One region of the Streptomyces sp. NPDC046759 genome, then DNA from elsewhere that is predicted to be linked to it. Evidence: riboswitches for the same ligand, from Rfam matches in the RefSeq annotation. Region 1 holds a riboswitch; each other region holds the start of a gene.

The links. A riboswitch is a leader RNA that binds a small molecule or an ion and turns the genes downstream of it on or off. The one in region 1 is predicted to bind cyclic di-AMP.
Positions count from the first base shown of each region.
Region 2: linked by a shared signal. The riboswitch ahead of ABZ919_RS06805 (NlpC/P60 family protein) and the one ahead of ABZ919_RS03130 (M23 family metallopeptidase) in region 1 are both predicted to bind cyclic di-AMP.
Region 3: linked by a shared signal. The riboswitch ahead of ABZ919_RS35835 (M23 family metallopeptidase) and the one ahead of ABZ919_RS03130 (M23 family metallopeptidase) in region 1 are both predicted to bind cyclic di-AMP.
Region 4: linked by a shared signal. The riboswitch ahead of ABZ919_RS27440 (C40 family peptidase) and the one ahead of ABZ919_RS03130 (M23 family metallopeptidase) in region 1 are both predicted to bind cyclic di-AMP.

Region 1 is NZ_JBEYYJ010000002.1:64,324-67,348, forward strand. Features, by position in the region: gene ABZ919_RS03120 (pitrilysin family protein) at 1-30, shown strand, start outside; gene ABZ919_RS03125 (pitrilysin family protein) at 27-1,415, shown strand; cyclic di-AMP (ydaO/yuaA leader) riboswitch at 1,664-1,826, shown strand; gene ABZ919_RS03130 (M23 family metallopeptidase) at 1,839-2,582, shown strand; gene ABZ919_RS03135 (GntR family transcriptional regulator) at 2,796-3,025, shown strand, end outside.
Region 2 is NZ_JBEYYJ010000004.1:35,517-38,541, reverse strand. Features, by position in the region: gene pcrA (DNA helicase PcrA) at 1-1,261, opposite strand, end outside; cyclic di-AMP (ydaO/yuaA leader) riboswitch at 1,517-1,685, shown strand; gene ABZ919_RS06805 (NlpC/P60 family protein) at 1,693-2,856, shown strand.
Region 3 is NZ_JBEYYJ010000037.1:20,966-23,990, forward strand. Features, by position in the region: gene ABZ919_RS35830 (aldo/keto reductase) at 1-370, opposite strand, end outside; gene ABZ919_RS35835 (M23 family metallopeptidase) at 441-1,469, opposite strand; cyclic di-AMP (ydaO/yuaA leader) riboswitch at 1,477-1,655, opposite strand; gene ABZ919_RS35840 (PP2C family protein-serine/threonine phosphatase) at 1,890-3,025, opposite strand, start outside.
Region 4 is NZ_JBEYYJ010000022.1:106,233-109,257, reverse strand. Features, by position in the region: gene ABZ919_RS27450 (ATP-dependent Clp protease proteolytic subunit) at 1-396, shown strand, start outside; gene ABZ919_RS27445 (hypothetical protein) at 404-709, shown strand; cyclic di-AMP (ydaO/yuaA leader) riboswitch at 1,129-1,282, shown strand; gene ABZ919_RS27440 (C40 family peptidase) at 1,286-1,759, shown strand; gene ABZ919_RS27435 (ATP-binding protein) at 2,402-2,860, opposite strand.

The DNA.
Region 1 (3,025 bases):
GGTAACGAGAACGAGGAGACGGCCAAGTGACCGAGCTCGCCACCATGGACTTCCACCCCCAGCCGCAGCCCGGCGAGGCCAGGCCGTGGGCGTTCCCGGCCCCCGAGCGCACCGCTTTGGACAACGGTCTGACCGTGCTGCGCTGCCACCGCCCCGGCCAGCAGGTCGTCGCCGTCGAGGTGCTGCTGGACGCGCCCCTGGACGCCGAGCCGGCCGGCTTGGACGGCGTCGCCACGATCATGGCGCGGGCCTTCTCCGAGGGGACCGACAAGCACTCCGCCGAGGAGTTCGCCGCCGAGCTGGAGCGCGCGGGCGCCACGCTGGACTCGCACGCGGACCACCCCGGCGTCCGGATCAGCCTGGAGGTCCCCGCCTCCCGCCTGGCCAAGGGCCTCGGCCTGATCGCCGACGCCCTGCGCGCGCCCGCCTTCGCCGAGAGCGAGGTCGAGCGGCTGGTCCGCAACCGCCTGGACGAGATCCCGCACGAGCTGGCCAACCCCTCCCGCCGGGCCGCCAAGGAGCTCTCCAAGGAGCTCTTCCCGGCGGCCTCGCGCATGTCGCGCCCGCGCCAGGGCACCGAGGAGACGGTCGAGAAGATCGACGCCGCCGCCGTACGCGCCTTCTACGACCGCTACGTACGCCCCGCCACGGCCACCGCCGTCGTGGTCGGCGACCTCACCGGGATCGACCTGGACGAGCTGCTCGGCGACACCCTGGGCGGCTGGACCGGCACCCCGGGCCGTCCGCGGCCCGTGCCGCCGGTGACCGCCGACGACACCGGGCGCGTGGTCATCGTGGACCGGCCCGGCGCCGTCCAGACGCAGCTGCTCATCGGCCGCGTCGGCCCCGACCGGCACGACCGCGTGTGGCCCGCCCAGGTGCTCGGCACCTACTGCCTCGGCGGCACCCTCACCTCACGCCTGGACCGCGTCCTGCGTGAGGAGAAGGGCTACACCTACGGTGTGCGCGCGTTCGGGCAGGTCCTCATGTCCGCCCCCGACGGCACCGGTGCCTCGATGCTCGCCATCAGCGGCTCGGTGGACACCCCCAACACCGGCCCGGCGCTGGACGACCTGTGGAAGGTGCTGCGCACCCTCGCCACGGACGGCCTGACCGACGCCGAGCGGGACGTGGCCGTGCAGAACCTCGTCGGGGTGGCGCCGCTGAAGTACGAGACCGCGGCGGCCGTCGCGAGCACGCTGGCCGACCAGGTCGAACAGCACCTGCCCGACGACTTCCAGGCGACGCTGTATCAGCAGCTGGCTGCCACGGGCACGGTGGAGGCCACGGCGGCCGTCGTGAACGCCTTCCCGGTGGACCGCCTGGTGACCGTCCTCGTCGGTGACGCCTCCCAGATCAAGGCACCGGTGGAGGCGCTCGGCATCGGCGAAGTGACCGTGGTGGCGGCCGAGTAGACCGGTCCGCCGCCGCGCCCGGGCGCTCGGCCGAGCTCCCGCACACGCGCGAGGGGCCCTGACGGCTTACAGGCCGTCAGGGCCCCTGCTGTTCCACTCCCTTCCTCAGATGCCCGATTTGCGGCGGAGGTTGCCTGTCTGCCCTGTGGGATGCGCTACAAAAGCCCGGATCCGTTTGGGATTCCAAGGTCGGCTTTCGTAGCGTCGTCCGGGCTGTTCGTCGGGCAGTGCGCCGCACCCGCGGCACCGGACAGCCATCGCCGAGTCCCCGTACGGCGCGAGCCAGGGGAGCCGGGGACCCACGCAGTCCCTGGGGTGAATCGGGCACCCGCGCGCCTGCGAGGGAGTCCGTAGGAGACCTTCCTGCTCCGAACCCGTCAGCTAACCCGGTAGGCGAGAGGGAAGGAAAGGACCAGCCACTCCATGGCGTTCATGTGCGCCACCGGGAAGCACCGCAAGCCCGGCCGGGTCAAGCGCACCACCGCTCAGGCGGCCGGCATCGCTGCCCTCACCACCACCGGCGTCATCGGCACCCTCGCGGCGTCCCCCGCGTTCGCCACCGAGAACACCGCCGAGCAGACCGGCCTCACGCCCGTGATCAGCGTCGGCGACGACATCGCCGAGAAGATCGACGCGCAGGCCGCCGCCCAGAAGCACGCGGCCGAGCAGAAGGCGGCCGAGCAGGCCGCCGCCCAGAAGGCGAAGGAGGAGCGGGAGGCCAGGGCCCGCGCCGCCCGCGAGGCCGAGCGCAAGCGCCTGAACGCCTTCGTCGCCCCGATAGCCGACTCCTACGTCTCCACCGGCTACCAGGCCAGCAGCTCCCTGTGGTCCTCCGGTCACCACACGGGCATCGACTTCCATGCCGCGAGCGGCACCGCCGTCCACGCGGTGGGCTCCGGAACCGTCGTCTCCACCGGGTGGGGCGGCGCGTACGGCAACCAGATCGTGATCCGGATGGCCGACGGCATGTACACCCAGTACGGCCACCTGTCGTCCATCGGCGTCTCGGTGGGCCAGCGGGTCACCCCGGGCCAGCAGATCGGCCTGTCCGGCGCGACCGGCAACGTCACCGGCCCGCACCTGCACTTCGAGGCCCGTACGAGCCCCGACTACGGCTCGGACGTCGACCCCCTCGCCTACCTCCGCAAGCACGGCGTGAACGTCTGACCACCTCGTCGCACGGCAGTCGTCGCACGGCATGTGAGGCCCCGGCTCACCGAGCCGGGGCTTTCACCGTTTTCCCCGGTGCCCGCCCGGTCCGCCGACCAAAAAATATCCATGGATTCCGACCCGGCGTCGGAAATTCCGGCCCATTGGAATAGAGTCACGGAACACGCGTCCATCGTCGGCGTTTCACGGGGATTAAGGCGGAGGTCGGACATGCGTATTCCGGCGCACTCGGTGTGCACGGCCATCCGGGACGACATCGTCGCGGGTGTCCACGAACGCGGTGGCCGCCTCACCGAGGAAGTCCTGGCCCGCCGCTACGGCGTCTCGCGCGTCCCCGTCCGCGAGGCGCTGCGCACCCTGGAGGCCGAGGGTTTCGTGGTGACGCGCCGGCACGCGGGCGCGTGCGTGGCCGAGCCGACCGAGCAGGAGGCCGCCGACCT
Region 2 (3,025 bases), on a different contig from region 1:
GGTCTATCTCGTCGGCGACGAACTGGGCCTCGTCGTGCTCGGTGTCGGCGACATAGCCGGTGATGCGCGCGCCCTGGCCGGCGTTGGTCCACAGGTTCTTCGGGCGGCGGGACTCGTTGCGCTCGATGACCGCGTTGGCGGCGGACAGGATCGTCTGTGTGGAGCGGTAGTTCTGCTCCAGCAGGATCGTCGTCGCGTTCGGGTAGTCCTCCTCGAACTGGAGGATGTTGCGGATCGTCGCGCCACGGAAGGCGTAGATCGACTGGTCCGCGTCACCCACGACGCACAGCTCGGCGGGCGGCAGGTCGTACTCCCCGGGCGGGGTGTCGGCGTCCTCGGGGGCACGCTCGCCGGTGCCGACCAGCTCGCGGACCAGGGCGTACTGGGCGTGGTTGGTGTCCTGGTACTCGTCGACCAGGACGTGGCGGAAGCGGCGGCGGTAGTGCTCGGCGACGTCCGGGAAGGCGCGCAGCAGGTTGACCGTCGTCATGATCAGGTCGTCGAAGTCGAGCGCGTTGGCCTCGCGCAGCCGCGACTGGTAGAGCGCGTAGGCCTGCGCGAGGGTCTTCTCGAATCCGTCGGTGGCCTGGGAAGCGAAGTCCTCCTCGTCGATCAGCTCGTTCTTCAGGTTACTGATCTTCGCGCTGAACGACTTCGGCGGGAAGCGCTTGGGATCGAGGTCCAGGTCGCGGCAGACCAGGGCCATCAGGCGCTTCGAGTCCGCGGCGTCGTAGATGGAGAACGACGACGTGAAGCCGAGCTTCTTCGACTCCCGGCGCAGGATGCGCACGCACGCGCTGTGGAAGGTCATCACCCACATCGCGTTCGCGCGCGGCCCGACGAGCTGCTCGACGCGTTCCTTCATCTCGCCCGCGGCCTTGTTGGTGAAGGTGATCGCGAGGATCTGGCCCGGGTGGACGTTCCGCTCGGCGAGCAGGTGGGCGATGCGGTGGGTGAGCACACGGGTCTTGCCGGAACCGGCGCCCGCGACGATGAGCAGCGGGGACCCGGCGTGGACGACCGCGGCGCGTTGGTTCTCGTTCAGCCCCTCCAGCAGCGCCGCCGCGTCGAGCGGGGGGCGGGGGGCGCCGTCGCGGTAGTAGGCGTCCCGGTCCGGCGGCACGTCGAACTTCCCGCCGAACAGATCGTCCGGAATCGACTCCGGTACGTGATCGTCCTCGGGCGGCGGCGGGGGCTCCTCCTCGCGCCCGCGAGAGGGCTGGAGGTCCGCCAGGAAGCTGTCGTCAAAGAGGCTGCTCATCGCTCTCCGAGTCTAGGGCGCCCCACCGACAACCGGTCGCCGTCCCGGAAAGACGACTGTCACAGGCGGACCGGCAGAGCCCCTCGGGCGGATCGCCAGAACTCCTCGGGCCGACCGCCAGAACCCCTCACGCTGCGGAATCACCCGATGACGGGAACGCGGTACCGAGCCCAGATCACGAAAATGTATCGGACATATCGCGCACCAACCTTCACACTTGTCACACCAGTTGGCTAGGTTGCCGTCAGGCCGCGTGCGCGGCCTCCGCCGAGTCCGGCGCGCCCGCGTGGTGCGTGGAGCCGGGGACCCACCGATCCCGGGGTGAATCGGCCGACTCCCACAGGGACGACGCCGTAGGGCAACCCTTCCGAACCGCCGCCCGAACCCGACAGCTAACCCGGTAGGCGGCCCATTGGAAGGAGTCGCCTCCCTTGGCGTCGCACCGCAAGCCGCGCCCCGGCGGAACCACCGCAGCGGGCCTGCGCACCCCCGCCCTCGCCACCGCCGCCCTCACCTCCATGGCCGTCTTCTCCCAGACCGCCGAGGCCGTACCGCGCACCGATCACCACACGCCGAGCCTGGAGGAGGTCGAGAAGAAGGTCGACGACCTCTACCGCCAGGCGGAGTCGGCGACCGAGAAGTACGACGCGGCCAAGGAACGGACCGGCAAGCAGCGCGGACGCGTCGACGCCCTGCGCAACGACGTCGCCCGGCGCACCGCACGCCTCAACAAGGCCCGCGAGGAACTGGGCTCCTTCGCCGCGGCCCAGTACCGCACCGGCGCCGCCGCCCCCGACACGGCCACCTTCCTGCTGGCCGACGACCCGCAGGACTACTTCGACCAGACGCAGCTGATGAACCGGCTGACCTCGCGCGAGAAGAGCGCGGTCGACGCCTACATCGGCGATCAGGCCGCGACCATGAAGAAGCGGCGGGAGGCCGCGGCGAGCCTGCAGACGCTGACCGACTCGCAGCACGACCTGCAGACCGCCAAGGCCACCGTCCAGAAGAAGCTGGCCTCCGCGCGCGAGCTGCTGTCGCAGCTGACGGTCCAGGAGAAGGCGCGGCTGGCCGCCATCGAGCGGGAGAGACAGCAGGAGGCGGCGCGCAAGGCGGCCGAGCTGGCGAAGCAGCAGGCCCAGCAGCAGGCCGCCTCGTCGTCGTCCTCGTCGACGCAGTCCGGTTCCGGTTCGACGGGCACCGGCTCGGCCGGTTCCACGGCGTCCAGCTCGTACGACACGAAGGCGGAGAAGGCGATCGCCTTCGCCCGCGCCCAGATCGGCAAGCCGTACGTGTGGGGCGCCACCGGGCCGGACTCCTACGACTGCTCGGGCCTCACCCAGGCCGCCTGGAGGGCCGCCGGTGTCACGCTTCCGCGCACCACGTACGAGCAGGTCGACACGGGCACCACGGTCTCGCTCGCCAACGCGCGGCCGGGCGATCTGATCTTCTTCTACGACGACATCAGCCACGTCGGCGTCTACATAGGCGACGGCATGATGATCCACGCCCCGAAGCCGGGCGCGTACGTCCGCGAGGAGTCCATCTACTACGGCGGTGAATCGATCATCCACAGCGTGGTCCGACCCGGCTGACCGCCGCCGGGCGCGCCGGGACGTACGACCGGCCCTTCCGGGCTCCACGCGTGCGTGCCGGCCTCCGGGCGCCGGAGCGTGCACGCACGCGTGCTTACCGGCGCCCGTGCGGCCACGCGTGCGTACCGGCCTCCGTGCGGCCACGCGTGCGTAGTGGCGTTTTCGCTCT
Region 3 (3,025 bases), on a different contig from region 1:
TGTAGTAGAGATCGATGTGGTCGGTGTCCAGGCGGCGCAGGGAGGCGTCGGCGGCGGCCTTGATGTTGGCGGCGGACAGGCCCTGGTACTCGGGGTGCTGGCTGACCTTGGTGGCGATGACGACGTCGGCGCGGTTGCCGCGGGCCTTGACCCACTTGCCGATGATCGTCTCGGACTCACCGCCCTCGTTGCCCTCGACCCAGGCGGAGTAGGAGTCGGCGGTGTCGATGAAGTTGCCGCCGGCGGCCGCGTAGGCGTCGAGGACGGCGAAGGAGGTCTCCTCGTCGGCGGTCCAGCCGAAGACGTTGCCGCCCAGGGAGAGCGGGAAGACCTCGAGGTCGGAGGAACCGATTTTGCGTAGAGAAGTCATGCTTTACGCCAACGCCGGCGGAGGATGATCTCATTCCGTCGCCGGCGTCGGGATCGCCGGGAAAGCGGAGTCAGGGGTTGAGGCCCATCTCCCGCAGCCACGGCGCCGGGTCGATGGCCGTGGCCTGGCCGTTCGGGTGGACCTCCAGGTGCAGGTGCGGGCCGGTGACGTTGCCGGTGGCGCCGACCCGGCCGATGACCTCGCCCGTGGAGACCTTCTGGCCGACGGAGACGTTGATCGAGGACTGGTGGCAGAACCACAGCTCGGTGCCGTCGTCCAGGGTGAGGACCGTGCGGTAGCCGTAGGCGCCGGCCCAGCCCGCCTGGGTGACCGTGCCGCCGTGGATGGCCTTGATGAGGGTGCCGGTGGGGGCGGCGAAGTCGAGGCCGGTGTGGTAGCCGGAGGACCACATCGCGCCCGGCTGGCCGAAGGTGCCGGTGATCGTGTACGAGACGACCGGCAGCGTGTACTGCTTGGCCAGCTCGGCCAGCCGCTTGGCCTCGGCGGCCTGCTTGGCGTCGGCCTCCGCCTTCTCCTTGGCGGCGGTGGCCTTGGCGGCGGCGTCCTTCTCCGCCTTGGCCGCGGCGTCGGCGGTCTGCTTCTCGACGGCGGCGAGCGCGGCGGCGGTGGCTCTGCTGTCGGCCTTGTTCTGCTGCTGCTCGGCCTGGGCCATGATCCGGTTGCGCAGGGCCTCGCCGGCATTGCCGCTCTCGGCGCTGTCCGTGCTCACGCCGACCCTGCTCAGCCCGGCACTGGTGGCCTTGGGAGCGTCGGAGGAGCCGCCACCGAAGATGTGCTCGACGGAGTCCAGGTCCGGCAGGGATATGGAGACCGGGGGCTTGCCGGTGTTGGCGCTGGCCATGCCGCCCGCGCCGACCGCGGCCATCACGCCGACGCCGAGGACGGTGGAGCTGCGCGCGAAGCCGCCGCGCTGCTTGGCGACGCGGTGCCGTCCGCGGGCCGGGGAGAGGGAGTCCTCGGTGGGATTCCACTCCTCCCAGGGGCCCTCCTCGGGGCGGTAGGCGCCGTAGCCGAAGGTCTCGGGCTCGGCCCCCGCAGGAACGAACGGGGCTTGTGGGGCAGGCGGGTTGGACGCCACGCGGGCGTGCTCCTTTCCTTCCTCCGCCTACCGGGTTAGCTGACGGGTTCGGAGCAGGAAGGTCTCCTACGCGCGTATACCGGTCGTGGACTCGGTGCGTTCACAGAGTCCACTGCGGCATCCGCGTGATTCACCCCAGGGTTGGTGGTTCCCCGGCTCCCTTGTGGGATTCGGCGCGTGCGCACGGAGCCGTCTCTTGTGACGGCTGGGACGACCGCGCTGCGTTATCGAACGTTAATAGACCCACTGGGCACTTTCCAAGCCGTTCGGCTTGATCATTAACGCTTTCACCTGGGAACTTAACGGCCAGGAGTACTGCAAACCGGACGAGTTGACCGCCGTTCAGGAGTCTCGTTGTTTTTGATGGTGACTCAGTCGTGATGCGGACGGCGCACGTCCGGTCACCGTGGGTGAAGACGATCACGGATGCCGGACGGCGAGCAACGCCATGTCGTCCGCCGTCCCGCCACCCGAGTGCCGCCGCACCTCGTCGGCGAGCCGGTCGAGCAGGACGCCCGGGCCGGGGAAGGTGCGTCCGGCGAGCCGCCGCTCGGGGTCGTAGAACCGGCCGAGCGCGTCCCGGGCCTCGGTGAGGCCGTCGGTGTGGAGCAGCAGGGTGGCCCCGCTGGGAAAGTCCTCCTCCTGGGCGCGGTCGGGCCACATCCCGAGGTCGCCCATGCCGAGCGGCAGCGCGGGCTCGGGGGCGCCGAGCACGCGCAGGGTGCCGTCGGCGTGCAGCAGCAGCGGCGGCGGATGACCGCGGTTGACGAGCCGTACGACGCCTTCGCCGTGCGGGAGTTCGGCGAGGACGGCGGTGGTGAAGCCCTCCAGGGCGTCGATGCCGTTGCGCCGGACGCCCTCGCGGGCCAGTGCCCGCTCCAGCCGCTGCGCGACCGCTTCCAGCGTGCACTCCTGCTCGGCCGCCTCCCGGAACGCCCCGATCACGACGGCGACGGCGGCGACCGCGCCCAGGCCCTTGCCGCGCACATCTCCGACGACCAGCCGCAGCCCGTGCGGGCTGTCCTGCACGGCGTACAGGTCACCGCCGATGGACGCGTCCTGCTGGGCCGCCTCGTAGCGGGCGGCGATCTCGAAGCCGCCGATCCGTTCGGCGGGCTCGGGCAGTACGGCCCGCTGGGCGGCCTCGGCGATCTCCCGGGCCGAGGCGAGCCGCCGGTCGCCGAGGCGGACCACGCGGTTGATGGCGACGGCCAGCAGGGCCACCGTGGCCACGGTGACGACGTCCGTGACGACGCCGGCGGCTGGATGTTCCCCGCCCCGGGCACGCACCGCGTACATCGCGGCCACGGCCGTGATGCCGGTCAGGACGGTGGTCCGCAGCGAGGACAGGGGCGCGGCGATCAGCGGGGCGGCCGTGAAGAACGGGACGGCGGTGATCTCCCTCGGGGTGAGCGTGCCGTACAGGACACCGCCGGCGATCAGCAGCGCGGGCAGGGCACGGGCCAGGGAGCGCGGAGTCGGGCGGCGCCTTCGGCGCACCGGCACGGGCTCGTCACCGGAGCCGGGGTCGGGCACGGGATCGCCGGGGAACCGGC
Region 4 (3,025 bases), on a different contig from region 1:
ACAGCCGTCTACGACACGATGCGCTACGTCAGTTGCGACGTGGCGACCTACTGCCTGGGCCAGGCCGCCTCCCAGGCCGCGCTGCTGCTCGCGGCCGGCACACCCGGCAAGCGGTTCACCCTGCCCGGCGCGCGCGTGGTGATCGCACAGCCCCGGCTCCCCGAGCCCGTTCAGGGCCAGCCGAGCGACCTGCTGATCCAGGCGGACGAATTGGCCCGGGTCCGCGCACTGACGGAGGAGATGCTGGTCCGGCACACGGGGCGCACGGACGAACAGGTGCACCGCGACCTGGAACGGGACTTGGTCCTCGACGCCCCGGCAGCCGTGGCCTACGGCCTGGTCGACGCGATCGTGCCCAGCCGGCGGAGCATCCCCGGCGCACCGGACCCGAGGTGAGCCGACGATGCTGCCGGACCTGCCGCCGCTGCCCGCGCTGACGCGCGCCGAGGGCGAACTGATCGACCGTTACCTGGAGGCGGCCGACCTGCTGGGCCGCGTCAATCCCGCGCACGGCGGGGACACGTATCGCGGGCTGCGCGCGGCCCAGGCGCTGGTGCGCAAGGCCGCAGAGCTGCGTGACGCCCTCGCGTTGATGCACCAGCGGGGCGAGACGGAGGTCCACGGGGACACGCTGGCACGGGCCTTGCGGGTGCTGGACGGTGAACGCCGTACCGCGCGCGTCGCGCTCCCGCCCGACGGCGTCGGCTGAGCCGGACGTCCGACCGGCCGGACCGGACCCGAGTGTCGACACGCTCCGCCCGAACGGGACGTGAAACGACCCGAACGACCTACCGCCGACCGGTGGACGTCGAGATCGTTCTCGCGGCCTTTCGGGTTGCGCACCGTGCACGTCGGACACTCGGAAGCAGGGGCTTCGTCCCAGGTCCGGGGCTACGCCCGGGTTCTGACGTCGTCTCGAACACGGCACTGTCCACCCGAACGGGTGAGTGGTGAGTAATGCCACAAATCCCCGTTTCCATTGGGATTTTCAGACTGCCGTGAGCCAAGATCCCTGTCTGACGACAAGCCCCCGCCACCGCGGCGGGGCGGTCCGGGCGGACGCCGAGTCCTGCCGCCGCCCGGATGACCGGTCGACAGGAGTGGATCGGCAGGAGTGGAGGACCCGAGCAAGACGGGTCGCCGGAGCGGACGTTCGTCTGGCAGTCACAGACGGGCCGAGGTTCCGAGCAGCCCTTGGGGTGAAGCCGCGGCAACGCGGCCGGGCAACTTCGCCAGCCCGAATCCGACAGGTCATCCTTCACAGGCGGCTGACGAAGGGTTGCGCATGACTGCGCTCAATCGTGTCCCGTCGCTCATGGCCCGGGCCGGCACGGCCTCGGCCCTCACCCTTGCCGCCGTCGGTGGCTCGATCGCGGTCCCGGGTCTCGCCACCGATGCCTCGGCCGCGACACTCGCGACGAAAGCACTGCAGGTCGCGGCCTCCAAGAAGGGCTCGCCGTACCAGTACGGAGCCACCGGGCCGCGCCGTTTCGACTGCTCGGGGCTGACGCTCTACTCGTTCAAGAAGGCGGGCAAGACCCTGCCGCGCACCGCCGCCCAGCAGTACAACAAGACGCACCACATCTCCGCCGGCAGCCGCAGGGCCGGCGACCTGGTGTTCTTCCACTCGGGCTCCAGCGTCTACCACGTCGGCATCTACGCCGGCCACGGGAAGATCTGGCACGCGCCGAAGACCGGGTCCGTGGTGAGGCTCGAGAAGATCTGGACCAGGAGCGTCTGGTACGGCCGGGTCAGCTGACTCGCCAGAGGGTGGGAGCAGCTCCGGTCAGAGGGCCGCTCCCGCCCGTCAGCGCCACCCCGGTACCCGCCCGGAGCCCGTGGGCGGCCCCGTGGGCGGCCCGCGGCGCCGCGACCGCCTGCCCGGCGTCGCGGCGGCACGCCGTCCCCTAGGGGCACCGTCTCGCTGGGGCGCCGATCCTCGGGCGCCGTCGACCAGTCACCGCCCCGAACGCCACCAGGCCACTCGTCCTCATGTCCGGCGTCACCGCAGGGACACGACCGCCGGCGCGCCACTCCCCCGGCCCCTTCTCGCCAAGCAGCCGTCACCCCGGCTCCGGCGACCGGCCCCTCACCCGACGACACCCTTCGTACCCGTACCCCATCGCCACCAGCCCGTCGCGACCGGCGTCACCGCGGGCCCCGCGTTCCGATGCCCGACGCTCCGAACCCGCCCGCCCCCACACCCCTCACCGACAGCCCGTCACCCCGCCGCCGCCACCGGCCCTCGCCCCCTGGGCCCCATACCACTCGCCGACGACCCCACACCGACCGCCACGCACCGCCCCGCACGGACCCTCATCCCCGGCGCCGCCGCCCGACACAGGCAGACGGCCCGGAGAGAGCAGCACCGGTCCAGCGCCGCGCCCGCCCCGCCGGGGGGCTACGGCTCCTGGGGGCCAGCTGCCGGGACCGGTTCGGCCGGGGTGGCCCAGGGGAGCTCGATGGAGACCGTCTTGCCGCCCTCCCGGGTGGGGCGGACGCGGAGTTTGCCGCCGCACTCGGCGGTGAGCCAGCGGATGATGACCATGCCGCGGCCGTTGTCCTGCTGGACGGCGGCAGGCAGTCTCTTCGGAAAGCGCGGATGACTGTCCGTGACGCCGATGCGTAGATGTTCGTCACGGTCCAGCGCGATGTCGACCGTGAAGGTGGGTGACTGACCGAAGGTGTGCTGTACGGCGTTCGTGGCGAGTTCGGAGACGATGAGCCGAACCGTGTCGGCCACGTCGGTGTCCGACGGCAGGCCCCACTCCGCGAGCGTGCCCACGACGTAGGTGCGGGCGGCGGACACCGAGGCGGGATCGCTCGGCAGAGTGACGGATGCTTCCAAATGGTCTGCCATGGCGACGTCGTCCCTTTCCCACGGGACCGCAGTCCGACACGGAGCGGATGGTTCGAGTACGGTCCCGGACTGGTGCTTGCTCGTCAGACTGCCATCACCGGGCCGGTGACGGGGAGCGATCCACCAAGATATGCATATATCTGTCGCCCGAAGCGGTGAACTCTA